4 regions of the Chryseobacterium sp. GW823-FHT05E08 genome follow, and region 4 is predicted to be linked to each of the others. Evidence: riboswitches for the same ligand, from Rfam matches in the RefSeq annotation. Region 4 holds a riboswitch; each other region holds the start of a gene.
What was found. A riboswitch is a leader RNA that binds a small molecule or an ion and turns the genes downstream of it on or off. The one in region 4 is predicted to bind cobalamin.
Positions count from the first base shown of each region.

Region 1 (3,487 bases), on a different contig from region 4:
CGATATCGGGTAACGCTTGATCAAAATGATTGGATGAAATTTCGCGTTCCAAGTTTACGAAATATCGAATATACCGCACCTTACATGCATGACGGGAGATTTTACACCTTAAATGCAGTACTTAATTTCTATTCAGATAATGTGGAAGACAACCCCAATCTTGATCCTCAATTAAAACAAAACGGTCATATCGGAATTGCAATGAATGATCAGGAGAAGCAGTTTATTATTGCCTTTCTAAAAACATTGTCTGATAAGAACTTCATTTCAAATCCAAAATTTGCTGAATAAATTTAAAGTAAACATGAAAAGAATAATTTTAATCATAAGCTTGATTTTATGTAATTTATTTCAGGCTAAAACAATCGGCGACAGTCTTTATATTCCTACTGATTTTCATGCAATGGTTTTTGATGATTGTGATGCCTGTGGATGTGCTGCAGGAAATGGTTCTTCTGGTTTTGAGTCTTTATTGAATCCACAATTTATAGGAATTAAATATTTTGCACAGCATTATAAAGCAAAAGAAAACTTATTTGTAAAGGATTTAACGCAGGATCAATACTTCAATACCATTCAGCTTTGGGGAAAGATTCCTTTAACTAAAAAGCTAAGTGTGTATGCGAGTTTACCATTTCATTTTCATGAAAAGAAAACAATGCAGGGTGATATTAAGATCAATGGAATTGGAGATTTGAACTTGATGGGAATCTATCAGTTGATCAATTCAAAAGATAATATTCATCAATTAAACGGAGGAGTTGGAGTGAAAGTTCCCTTAGGAAAGTTTGACGAGAAAGGAATCACAGGCGTTAATCCGAGTTTTCAGCTGGGAACAGGAAGCTGGGATTATCAGATGGTTTTGAATTACAAATTTCAGAAAAATAAAGTTGCTGTTCTTTTAAACACAGATTATACCATTAAAACAGAGAACAAAAAGCATTATGATTTTGGAAACCAATGGAATTATTCTGCCACCGGATTCTATCAACTTATTGCCAATGAAAAAGTTATTTTTTCAGGAAAAGCCGGAATGCAGGGAGAAGTATACGACAGAAATAAACAATTTCGTGAAGATCTGCCCAATACCGCAGGAAGTGCTTTGTACGGAAAATTGGGCTTTGAAGCCTCTTATAAAAAGTTTAGTTTGGGAAGTGAAGTGATGCTTCCTGCCTATTCTAATTTGGCAGGAGGAGATATTGAAGCGAAATCCCGATTGAGTGTTTTTATCAACTTTGGAATTTAACATAATTATTTACATCCCGTTAAAATTTTAACGGGATGTTTTTGTTATTTAATTGAGAATCATTTGATTAATCAAAATATTGTATCTGCCGATAATTTTCTATCTTTGCCGAAATCTGGTGAGCCCTAAAAAGCGCTTAAAAGGGAATTCGGTGTAAATCCGGAACAGACCCGCTGCTGTAAGCTCCACAAAAAAGTTTTTGAAAATTATATCCACTGTTTTTTTAATGGGAAGGATTTCAAAAATGGAGTAAGTCAGAAGACCTGCCAGAAGATTTAACGTTTGACGCTTTCGTGGAATAAAGCTTAGGACAACAATGATTCTGTGCAGTTATCGCTGTGCTTTTCATTGCTGCTTTCTTATATCCATTAGCGTTATTATTTTCAAAGAGCTAATGGTATCAAAATTTACTTCCGGACTTCATAAAGTTATTATCACAATTTTTGTGCTAATGGCTCAATTATACTTTTCTCAAACCAGAAAAGACAGTATAAAAGAGAAATCGATCAAGGCTGTTAATATTTACAAAAAGAATTTTAAAGAGATTCTTCCTGCGCAGACCCTTTCGGGAGAACAATTAGAAAGACTGAACAGTCAGTCGGTTGCAGATGCATTGCGTTATTTTTCCGGAGTTCAGATTAAAGATTACGGTGGAATTGGCGGAATGAAAACCATCAATATCCGAAGTTTGGGAAGTCAGCATGTAGGAGTTTTCTATGATGGAATTCAGCTAGGAAATGCACAAAACGGATTAGTGGATCTTGGCCGTTTTTCGTTAGATGATATTGAGGAAATTTCACTGTATAACGGACAAAAAAGTGAAATTTTTCAACCTGCAAAGGATTTTGGATCGTCAGGTTCAATTTATCTTCAGCCTAAAACTCCAAGTTTTAAAGGAAATCAGAAAACAAACTTCGTTGTCAGATTAAAAAACAGTTCTATCGATCTTTTTAATCCGTCATTTCGTTTAGAACAGAAAATTTCGGATAAAGTTTCTGCAAGTTTTAGTTCAGAATTTATTCAGAGTGATGGTGTTTATAAATATAGATATTCGCGGAAATATCCTGACGGAGCAGTTGCTTATGATACGATTTTTAAAAGATTTGATTCTGATATTAAAGCAAAGCGTTTTGAAACCAGCGTTAACGGAATTTTAAATAACGGAAGCTGGAATGTAAGAGGTTATGGCTATTTATCAAACCGAGGAATTCCCGGAGCTATTGTAAACAACCGTTTTGATGCGAGAGGACAAAGAATGGTTGATGAAAATTATTTCGTTCAGGCTAATTTCAGAAAAAAGATCTTTCCAAAATTTGAAACACAGTTCAAAGCTAAATTTGCATACGATTATACTAAATATGTAGATACGGTTTCTTCAATTAAGATTCAGAATCAGTATACCCAGAAGGAGTTATATCTTTCATCGTCCAATTTGTATTCTATTACGCCAAATTGGGATGTGAGTGCGAGCGTAGATTTTCAGTATAATACGCTGGATGCCGATTTAAGGCAGTTTTCTTATCCCACCCGTTATACTTCGCTTGTGGCTTTTGCAACAACTTATCAATGGAACAGGTTTAAATTTTTAGGAAGTGTTTTAGGTACTTTTATTCATGAAGAAGTAGAACTTAACACCAAAGCTCCCGACAAAACAGAATGGACGCCGGCCGCATTTTTAAGCTATCAGCCTTTTGATTCTAAAGATTTTACCTTGCGTGGTTTCTATAAACGTATTTTCAGGATGCCTACTTTCAATGATCTGTATTACACATTAATCGGAAGCTCTTCTTTAAGACCCGAATTTACGGAGCAATACGATCTAGGTTTTACCTATCAAAAATTTTACGATAATAATAACTTCTTTAAAGGTTTTTATGTAAAAGTAGACGGGTACTTCAATCAGGTGAAGGATAAAATTATTGCTTCTCCTAATGGAAGTATGTTCCGATGGACGATGCAGAATCTTGATTATGTTGAAATTTTGGGTGCAGATGTCAATATTCAGGCAGAATTGCAGGTCGGAAAAGTAAAAATCAAACCATTATTAAGCTATACTTATCAAAGTGCAAGAGATTTTTCCGACAGGGAAGAGTCTTTCTTTGGAGATCAGATTCCATACACACCTTGGCACAGCGGAACATTTACTTTAATGGCGGATTATAAAAATTGGGCTTTCAATTACAGTTTCATTTATGTAGGAGAGCGTTACGACATCAATCAAAACAATATCGCGGTTAATCA
Region 1 is NZ_JBXAHY010000002.1:808,100-811,586, forward strand. Features, by position in the region: gene AC1Q7L_RS09620 (cytochrome-c peroxidase) at 1-291, shown strand, start outside; gene AC1Q7L_RS09625 (transporter) at 305-1,246, shown strand; cobalamin riboswitch at 1,346-1,531, shown strand; gene AC1Q7L_RS09630 (TonB-dependent receptor) at 1,641-3,487, shown strand, end outside.
Region 1: linked by a shared signal. The riboswitch ahead of AC1Q7L_RS09630 (TonB-dependent receptor) and the one ahead of AC1Q7L_RS20325 (TonB-dependent receptor plug domain-containing protein) in region 4 are both predicted to bind cobalamin.

Region 2 (3,487 bases), 140 kb from region 4:
TTAATACAATATATAATTATGTTCAGAAAAAGCATTTAATTTATATATTTGAAGAGTCAAAAATTTTTCATGATGATTTCCGCAAAAAAAGTATTTTATTTATCAATTTTCAGTGTTTTTTCTTTGAGCTTAATGAAAGGGCAAAATAAAGTTCCTTTTGGAGTTGTAAAAGCTGAAGAAGGCTACGCCATGGTACGTGTTGCTAAGGATAATTACCGAAAAATTGTGGATAAAATCCGTATGCGCCGAGGAGATGTTTTTGTATATGTAAAACCCGCTCCCGGAGAAACAGAATGGATCTGGATCAAATATCCTGACAAAGACGACACCGAAAAACCTTTCGTAAGGTATGATTCTCTGAACAAAGAAGGTATGGTGAACAAAGACCGTATCGCTTACATCGATCAGTTACCACCTTACACTCCATCAAAATCTAAAAACGGAAAATCTCTTATTTTTACAGATAATACTGATCCGAAAATTCCGGCTAATCAAAGAAGTAAAGTAATTATTGATGTTTACCCATCCACCGCGAGTTATCGTAAAAAGGAAAAAGATGCTAACGGAAAAATCCTTACCATTGATAAAGTAAGACCTTGGGGAATCGGTAATGAACTTCCTGAAGGTGTGACGGAAATTAAATCTATCAGGATTCAACAACCTGGAAGAGGTTCTGTTTTTGTGAGAGAAGCTATTAAAAATTTATTCCAACCAACAATGGACTTCAATAATGTTGGGGTGACTTCTATCGATAATGATCACATCTTTCTTTATATGATCAATGGCTCAGGAGAAAACCGTTATACCACGCTTTGGACGATCAAAGAAGGCAAGGTTATCAGCCAGATCATCTATAATAATCCGGAATAATTCGTTTATCTTTCATATAATCCTTATTTTTGCACCGAAAAGTTATTTTGCTTTTGGCTTCTAGCTGATGGCATGTGGCTTTTTAGAAACTGGTTCTGCTTAACTGCAGATTAAAAGGGAATCGTGTGAAAATCACGAACTGTCGCGCAACTGTAAGTAACGAAAAGTCTTTATCAAGAATCCACTGTGCGAGGCATGGGAAGGAGATAAAGATGTTACAAGTCAGGAGACCTACCTATTTCTTTAAGACAAAAACTTTCGCGATCTGAAGTTTATTGATCAATAGTTTTTTTCAGGAATTTCTATGTTCCTGTTATTTTCTGTTTGTTCTAATATTCTTTCTTTTCGCTTTAATTAATAATGAAATATGACTACAGAAGAAAGAATTAAAGCATCCGAAACCAGCATTTTTAAAGCCGTTTTCCCTAATACAACCAATCATTACGACACCCTTTTTGGAGGTACAGCGATGCAATTGATGGATGAAGTGGCATTTATCACCGCAACCCGATTTGCCAGAAAAAGAGTGGTTACAGTAAGCAGCGACAAGATTGATTTTAAAAGACCAATTCCTGCAGGAACGATTGTGGAGTTAATTGGTAAAGTTTCTCACGTTGGAACAACAAGTATGAAAGTAAATGTAGAAATCTACACTGAACAAATGTATTCTTACGAAAGAGAAAGAGCAATTGTTGGTGATTTTACTTTTGTGGCGATTGATGAATTTAAGAAACCAATTCAAATATTATAAATCCTTTTTATGGTTTCGGCGGCCTTTGGCCGCCGAAACCTCTTTTACTTTTATATTATCACAAGGATAAATAAAATTATCTTACAACCTTCTCAGTTTCCAAATTTTTAATCATTAAATACTGAAAAGCCTCTCCCATTTCATCTGAAGCTCTGCTGATTGCATTCTCCAACATATTTCTGACCTGATTTTCGGTTACTCCGACTTCTGTCCAGCTTTTTCCTGAGGTGTGAGAATTTAGAATGAAGGGCATAATTCTGTCGATTGCACAGGCAAAAATAGCGTCGGGAGTTTGCTCTTCTTCAAATTCAAGCCAAAGATTGAAGAACTCAGAACGTAAAGGTTCATCTAAAATTCCGAAAATATTTTGAGCGGATTGTTTTTCTCTTTCAAATTTCCCGACCATTGCTGCTTCATCAAATAGGAAAGTATCTCCGGCTTCAATTTCCACTAAATCATGAATGGAAAGCATTCTTATTACTCTTAACAAATCAACATCTGCCCTGTTTTTCGCATATGGAAAAAGGATTTGAGCTAAAATAATGATCTGCCATGAATGTTCAGCCGTATTTTCTCTTCTCGAATCATCGGCATTATAATTTCTTCTCTGTACATTTTTTAAAGCATCAACTGCTAAAATAAAATCGATCTCCTTTTGTATCTTCATTTTTACTCTTTATAGTATTGATTGATTGGATGCGTCTCTTAATTCAAAATGATTTTGTCTACATGTGACACCACGATATATTTATTTAAAATTCCAACCAAATAGTATTGCAAAAATAAGGGTTTTGATTGTAAAGCTCATTTATGTAAGAGATTAATTGTATTTTTAATAGAAATATTCAACATGCATCCAGAGTTTAATTATCCGGCAGAAATCAAGGGAAAAAGAAAGCTATATTCTTTATTTAAAGGGTTAAACCATCCGTTGGAAGTCATTAGCGGAAATCATCAATCTGTAGGTGATAATTATTATATTAGAGCAAGTTTTACCGATAAAAACTTCATCTTTTCTCAGGATAAAGAGTTTGTTGAATATATTTTAAAACAGAATCATAAAAATTATCAAAAATCTGAAATACAATCTGTCACTTTAGGAAAATATCTTGGAAAAGGACTGTTAACCAACAATGGAAAAGACTGGTTAAAGCAAAGAAGACTGATTCAACCAGGTTTTGGTAAGGCAAAAATTGCCAATCTTGTTTCCATTATGGAAGAAGAAATTGATAAATCTCTTGAGTCATTTAAAACCGAATCTGAGGTAGATCTGTATGATTTCTTTCATTCTCTGGCTTTTAATATTGTTGCGAAAACCCTTTTCAGTTCTGATGTTGACGAAAATACCGTGAATGAATTAAGCAAAATAATCACAGAAGTTCAGGAAGTTTCTACCAAAGAAGTTCGTTTACCTTTTTATACCAATATCTTGAATATTTTCGGTGTTATTGATAAAAACATTGAAAAAAGTAAGAGATCAAAAGCGATCATTCAAAGTGTTTTAGACAAAAGAAGAAGTTCGGGCGAGGAAAAGAACGATCTTTTGGATATGCTGATCCAGACGAGATATGAAGATACGCAACTTCCAATGTCGGACGAACAGTTGGTTGATGAAATGCTTATTCTTTTCATTGCCGGACATGAAACGACTGCCAATGCTTTAAGTTTTATCTTTTTTGAGATCAGTCAAAACCCAAAAGCTGAGGAAAAATTAAAAAAAGAAATTGAAGATGAGGGAGAAATGGTTTTCACTTCAGAAAATTTAATGAAGAAATCATTTACTGTAAATATTATCAAAGAAGCTATGCGTTTGCATTCTCCGGCTTGGGCGATCGATCGCGAGGCTTTAGAAGATGATAGTTTTAA
Region 2 is NZ_JBXAHY010000007.1:64,101-67,587, forward strand. Features, by position in the region: gene AC1Q7L_RS19725 (hypothetical protein) at 70-870, shown strand; cobalamin riboswitch at 944-1,123, shown strand; gene AC1Q7L_RS19730 (acyl-CoA thioesterase) at 1,238-1,621, shown strand; gene AC1Q7L_RS19735 (HD domain-containing protein) at 1,698-2,288, opposite strand; gene AC1Q7L_RS19740 (cytochrome P450) at 2,472-3,487, shown strand, end outside.
Region 2: linked by a shared signal. The riboswitch ahead of AC1Q7L_RS19730 (acyl-CoA thioesterase) and the one ahead of AC1Q7L_RS20325 (TonB-dependent receptor plug domain-containing protein) in region 4 are both predicted to bind cobalamin.

Region 3 (3,487 bases), on a different contig from region 4:
TTGGGTCGCATCTTCCACACCGCTTGCCGAAATTCTAAAGGCTTCAACGGCCCATTTCAGATAATTCTGCCAGTCAGATTTTCTCAACGGAAGACCTTCACGAATTGCCGGTTCATCAATCTGGATAATTCTGATTCCCGCTTTTTCCAAATCATTTACTTCATCACGAATCGCCAAAGCAATTTGTTTGCAAGTCAATGAACGAGGTTGATCGTCACGCACAAAAGACCATTGAAGAATCGTTACAGGTCCCGTCAACATTCCTTTTACCCATTTTTGAGTTAAAGATTGAGCATATTCAGCCCAATAAACCGTCATTGGATTCGGTCTGTGAACATCTCCAAAAATCACTGGCGGTTTCACACAACGGCTTCCGTAACTTTGAACCCAACCGTTTTGTGTAAAAGCAAATCCCGCCAACTGTTCCCCGAAATATTCCACCATATCGTTTCGCTCAAACTCTCCGTGAACCAAGACATCGATCCCTATTTCTTCCTGCCAACGGATGGTTCTTTCGGTTTCCTGTTTTAATAAATTGTTGTATTGTTCGGCATTTAATTCTCCTTTTTTGAATTTTGCTCGCCAGGTTCTCACTTCTTTCGTCTGTGGAAACGAGCCAATTGTCGTTGTTGGAAAAAGAGGAAGATTCAAAACTTGCTGCTGAGTTTCTTTTCTTATATTAAATGGTGAATTTCTCTTTGCATCTTCTTCAGTCGTCACATCAACACGATTTTTCACATCCTGATTGTGAATTAATGTTGAGGTTTTACGGTTTTCAATGGCCTTTTTATTTTCAGCCAAAGCTTGTAAAACATTATAATCCGGATTTTCTGAAGCTAATTTTTTTAAATTAACAATTTCATAAATTTTCTGTTTTGCAAAAGCCAGCCATTGCTTGATTTCAGGAGATAAAATATCTTCGTTTTTCTCAGAATCAAGGTCGAAAGGAGAGTGGAGCAATGAACAAGACGGTGCAATAAAAACTCTTTCCGAACCAATTTTTTGAATGGCAGTTTTAATGATATTTAATGAGTTTTGGAAGTCGTTTTTCCATATATTTCTACCGTCAACAATTCCTAAAGAAAGGCTTAAAATTGTTGGAATATTATTTAAAACTTCATCCAACTGTTCTGGTGAACGAACTAAATCAATATGCAAAACATCGATCGGAAGGGAAGTAGTCAAGGCAAGATTATCTTTTAATCCATCAAAATAGGTAGCTACAATGAATTTCAGATTTGGGAATTGTTTTCTGATTTCAGCATAAATAAACTGATATGTTTCTTTCGCTTTTTCATTTAAATCTAAAGCTAAAAAAGGCTCATCAAACTGAATATATTCTGCACCGTGATTTTCCAGTTCTTTTAAAATCTGAATATAAACGGGAAGTAAGTTTTTTGCTAAATCCAATTTATCAAAGCCTTCTTCTTTTTCTTTTCCTAACAATAAATACGTTAATAAACCGATAATGACAGGTTTTGCATTAATTCCGGCTTGTTTTGCACTGATGAATTCTTGGATGATTTTATTGGAGAATAGCTTAAACTCCTGGTTTTTCTGAAATTCAGGAACGATATAATGGTAGTTGGTATCAAACCATTTGGTCATTTCCATGGCGGTGATATCCAATCCATCTTTCTGAAAACCTCTTGCCATTGCAAAATAAAGGTCGAGTTCAGACTTTTTGAGAGCAATTTCCTGATAACGTTCCGGAATTGCTCCAACCGTTAACGTCATATCCAAAACCTGATCGTAATATGAAAAATCATTACATGGAATAAGATCAATTCCTGCTTCCTGCTGTAATTTCCAGTTGTTTTGAGTGATGGTTTTTCCAACTTCCAACAATTCGTCTAATGGGATCTTGCCTGACCAATAGTTTTCACAAGCTTTTTTAAGTTCTCTGTTGCTACCAATACGCGGATAGCCTACTAAGTGTGTTTGCATTTCTTTTAAACTTTTAAATTAAATTTGATTTTAAAAGTTCTTCAGACACTTCGAAATACAGTCGAGGAAAAGAGTTTATGGAATAGAGTAAATACAGTGAGGACGTAATTTTTTCTTTAAATAAAAGAATTGGCTTAATGTTTTTTATTTTTTTGACGCCAAGTTTTAATTCAATTTTCTATATTATTTAAGCGGGCAAAGAAGAATCAATAAATTGATTTTAAGAAGCGGGCGTATAAAACATAAGCTTCATCAGCGACAAAGTCGCAAATCTTTGCTCCTTTAAAATAAGAAGTCATCATAAAAATCTTTGCGTTTAAAAAATAAATTAAATTAAAACTCAATTCAATTTAATTTCAAACCAAATACGTTCAAAAGTATCATCTGTATGACCCAAAAGCTTCAAACCGCGAAAGCATTGTCAATTCGGAACAGGCAGGTCTCCTGACTTGTAACAGTTTTTGTCATCCTTCCCGTTTGCACAGTGGATCTACTTGGACAAAAACTTTTTATGTTACTTACAGTTGCGCGACAGCTCGTGATTTTCACACGATTCCCTATTAATTTACCTTAAGTAAAACCTTTTCCGTTTGATGAAGTATGTTAAAGAACAAAATGGAGTTCAAAGATATTGATTAAAGTGAATTGATTGGCTTAGTGCTAAATATTAAGTATAATATTTTGTTTAAATTAATTTAAAAAGATATTTATTCTTTAAATTTGAAAAATAGAATCAAAAAAAGAATATTATTCTGTGGAAAGACTCGATGAAAAGGATCTTCAACTGTTAAGAATCCTACAAAAGAATGCAAAATTGACCGTAAAAGAGTTAGCGAAAGAAGTTAATCTTTCAGCATCGCCTGTTTTTGAACGAATGAAAAGACTCGAACAGGAAGGTTATATTAAACATTATGCAGCCGTTTTGGAAGCTGAAAAACTGAATCGTGGTTTTACCGTTTTTTGTCAGGTCAAACTAAAAATTCACGACCGTTCTGTTGGAAATGAATTTGTGAAAGATATTCTACAGATTGATGAAGTAGCTGAATGTTATAATATTTCCGGGGATTTTGATTTTCTCTTAAAAGTTCAGGTACGAGATATGAAGCATTATCAGGATTTTGTGTTCAATAAATTGGGCTCTGTAGATTCCATCGGAAGTACGCACAGCACTTTTGTGATGGCGGAAGTGAAGAATATTTATGGGGTGAATATTTAGTAATTGTAAATTTTAACCACAAAAGAGGCAAAAGCTATTTGATACCCATTATTAGGAGACAATAGTTTTCAAAAGAATAAAAATCAAAGATTTTCAAAACTAATGTGTTCTTATTTGCGGTCGATTGATTAACTTAAAATACTTATGTGTTAGTCTTTTGCAACTTTTGTGGTTAAAATAAATAGTTTAAACAATTTTTATTTTAAATTATCTCCGACTTCTAATCCTACTCAAAGAAACAGAAGTAATTCCCAGATAAGACGCAATATAATGTTGCGGAATTCTGCGGATAATCTCTGGAGATTGTTCAAATAATTGATTATA
Region 3 is NZ_JBXAHY010000001.1:371,571-375,057, forward strand. Features, by position in the region: gene metE (5-methyltetrahydropteroyltriglutamate--homocysteine S-methyltransferase) at 1-1,947, opposite strand, end outside; cobalamin riboswitch at 2,365-2,547, opposite strand; gene AC1Q7L_RS01715 (Lrp/AsnC family transcriptional regulator) at 2,702-3,163, shown strand; gene AC1Q7L_RS01720 (Crp/Fnr family transcriptional regulator) at 3,371-3,487, opposite strand, start outside.
Region 3: linked by a shared signal. The riboswitch ahead of metE (5-methyltetrahydropteroyltriglutamate--homocysteine S-methyltransferase) and the one ahead of AC1Q7L_RS20325 (TonB-dependent receptor plug domain-containing protein) in region 4 are both predicted to bind cobalamin.

Region 4 (3,487 bases):
ATTTCTTAAGATCTCTCTGGCAATAAAAATAAGATCTGCGTCTCCTTTTTGCAAGATTTCTTCCGCGTGTGATACTTTTTTAATCAAGCCAACAGCACCGGTTTTTACTTCTGCCTCATTTCTTACCTGAGAAGAAAGGGGAACCTGATATCCGTCAAAAAGAGGAATCTTTACTCCATGAATATTTCCGCCACTTGAAACATCAACTAAGTCAACTGAATGATTTTTTAATATTTTCGCCAATTCTACACTGCTTTCAATATCCCAACCATTTTCAGCGTATTCTGTTCCGGAAATTCTTACAAAAAGCGCAACATTTTCGTTCAATTCTTCATTTACAGCATCTACAATTTCCAATAAAAACCTGATTCTGTTTTCAAAACTTCCGCCATATTCATCCGTTCTGATATTAGAAAGCGGAGATAAAAACTGGTGAACCAAATAGCCATGAGCACCATGAATTTCGATTACATCAAAACCTGCTTTTACCGCTCTTCTTGCTGCCTCTTTAAAGTTTTGAACCTGTTCTTTGATTTCCTCTACTGTTAAAACATGCGGAATTCTTTCTGTTGGGTGATAAGGAATCGGGCTTGGCGCAACAGTTTCCCAACCTTCTTCAACAGGAATTTGCAAATTGTTCCAAGTTGAGCCTTTTCTTCCAGCATGTGCAATCTGAATTCCTATTTTGCTGTCTGAATTCTTGTGAACAAACTCAACAATTTTCTGTAGTTTTTCTGCCTGCTGGTCATTCCAGATTCCCATGCAATGATTGGTGATCCTTCCACGGGGCTCTACGCCGGTTGCTTCTACTATAATTAATCCTGTTCCGCCCTGCGATCTGCTTCCGTAATGGACGTAATGGAAATCATTAGCCATCCCGTTTTCACTAGAATACATACACATTGGGGACATTACCCATCGGTTTTTTACTTCAACATTTCTGAATTTTATAGGAGTGTATAACATGTTTGATGTTTTGAATTTTAATTTAAAATTTTGAAGGACAAAATAATATTGCCCACTTGGTGAAAAAGAGGTAATTTTATCCCCCTTTTTTAGGTCCACAATATATGAAAAAAGACATACAGATAGGTTACGAATATTTTAAAAATAGCAGTGAACTTAGCGATATAGAAAATACTTTGTTCGCAAGAGCAAAACAAGCCAGGGAAAATGCTTACGCGCCTTATTCCAACTTTTTGGTAGGTTGTTCGGTTTTATTGGAAAATGGAGAGATCTTTTCCGGAAACAATCAGGAGAATGCGGCTTTTCCGTCAGGACTTTGTGCTGAGAGAACGACTTTATTCTGGGTAGCAGCCAATTTTCCGAATGAAAAGATCAAAAAGATCTTTATTGTTGGCGGACCGAGAGAATTTCACGAGAAAAATCCGCCGATTCCACCTTGTGGAGCTTGCCGACAAAGCTTAATTGAATATGAAACCAAGCAGAATGAAAATATTGATCTTTATTTTTCGAGCATGAATGATGTGGTCGTGAAAGTGAATTCTATTAAGGATTTGTTGCCGTTTTATTTTGATGCTACTTTCTTATAGTTTGTGAGTGCTTTTTTTAGCGCGAAGATCGCAAAGGTTTTCTTTAAAATCATTGAGAATATTTTTCGTTCGCAAAGGCGTTTCACTCAGCGAAGTTTATTGTCATTGCGAGGAGCAAAGCGACGAAGCACTCTTTTTTATCACTAATTTTTTTATGAGATTGCTTCACCTTCGGTTCGCAATGACGAATATTGAAAGAACGACAAATACCCTAGCCCAGATAGCAACGGTTACCCCGCAGTAAGAGTTGGAGTGTGGGAGGGTTTGAGCGTTGGAGAGTGGTGGCGCGAGGAGTATGAGTGGATAGCTGGAAATAGCTCCTGAAAAATAGGCAATGAGTAATTGGTAATAGGCAATTTTGAATAATAGATATTGTTGGATTTTTTAATTTAAACCTTTTACGATTTTGCATTTCAATTTAATAAATTATCTTTGCAAAAATTTTGGTTTCCAGTGTATTGGAATGAAAAGGGAATTGGGTGAGACCCCCAAACTGTCCCCGCAACTGTAAATCGCAACCGAAATTTCTACGAAAAACCACTGTGCAAACGGGAAGGTGTAGAAAAGCGAAAGTCAGGAGACCTGCCAAAATCATAATAAAAAAATAGATTGCTTTCGGAGGAAAAGTAAAATAGTGATGGATATAAAAAGATCTTTAGTACTGCTTTTTTCGTCTTATGGTTGTTTTCTTTTCGCACAGGAGAAAACCATTGACACCGTTTATGTTTTTGATAACCAAATGAGTAAGGTTAAGCTTTTTCATAACGTTACCACCATCACTCCTCAGGATGCTGAGAAAAACTCAACCAATCTTTCTGAACTTTTACGCTTTCAATCTGCTGTTTATATCAAAGAAAATGGTCGTGGAGCGGTTTCTTCGCCATCTTTCAGAGGGACAACAGCTTCGCAAACTGCCTTTGTATGGAACGGAATTAATATTAACTCTAACTTTTTGGGTCAGGGTGATGTTAATAATATCCCTTTTGGCGGATTTGATCAGCTTATTGTAAAATCAGGTGGAGGAAGTGTAAGTTATGGCAGTGGCGCGATCGGTGGAAGCATCCATTTAAATAATAATCTGGATTTTAACAGAGGAGCGCATGCTTCATTATTTTCTGAGGCAGCATCTTTCGGTACTTTTAATAATTTGCTCAAAGCATCTTACAGCAACGAGAAATTCAGTTTTAAGGCTTCCGGTCATTATTCTATTAGTGAAAATGATTATGAAGTTGAAAATTCAAATAATTATATCAACAGAAACGGAAAATATAATAACACCAATTTCAATTTTTCGACGGCTTATAAAATAGCACCTCATCACCAAATCTCTTGGATCTCTGAGTTTTTTAATGGAAATCAGCATTATCCTATTTTCTTTGAAAGCCAGACTCCGACGAAATATGAAACTCAAAATGTAAGAAGTTTAATTTCTTGGGATTGGAATAAAACTAAGTTCAGCAATTCATTTAAAGCAGCTTACACAGAAGAAAACTTCCAATATTTCGGGAATATCGACGGGCCAAAAACAAGTGGCGGAACAGGAAAAAATTATATTCTGAAAAATGATTTTAATTATTTTATTGTTCCAAAATTAAATTTCAACTTAATTACAGAATTTCAGGTTAATAAAGGCGAAGGTTATGCATCCGGAATCGATCATATAAGTAGAAATGTAGGTTCTGTAGCGGGATTACTTCGTTATTTCACTACGAAAGATCTTCGTTTTGAAGCCGGAGTTAAAAAAGATTTTGTTGAAGATATCAGTTCGCCACTCCAATTTTCGTTTTCCGGAAAATGGAATGCTGTCGATTGGTACAATGTGGGAATCAGTGCTTCAAGGAATTTCAGATTTCCAACATTTAATGATCTTTACTGGAGTCCAGGCGGAAATAAAGATTTAAAACCAGAGACATCGTATCAGTTTGAATTGAGAA
Region 4 is NZ_JBXAHY010000007.1:199,745-203,231, forward strand. Features, by position in the region: gene namA (NADPH dehydrogenase NamA) at 1-966, opposite strand, end outside; gene AC1Q7L_RS20320 (cytidine deaminase) at 1,071-1,553, shown strand; cobalamin riboswitch at 1,981-2,157, shown strand; gene AC1Q7L_RS20325 (TonB-dependent receptor plug domain-containing protein) at 2,191-3,487, shown strand, end outside.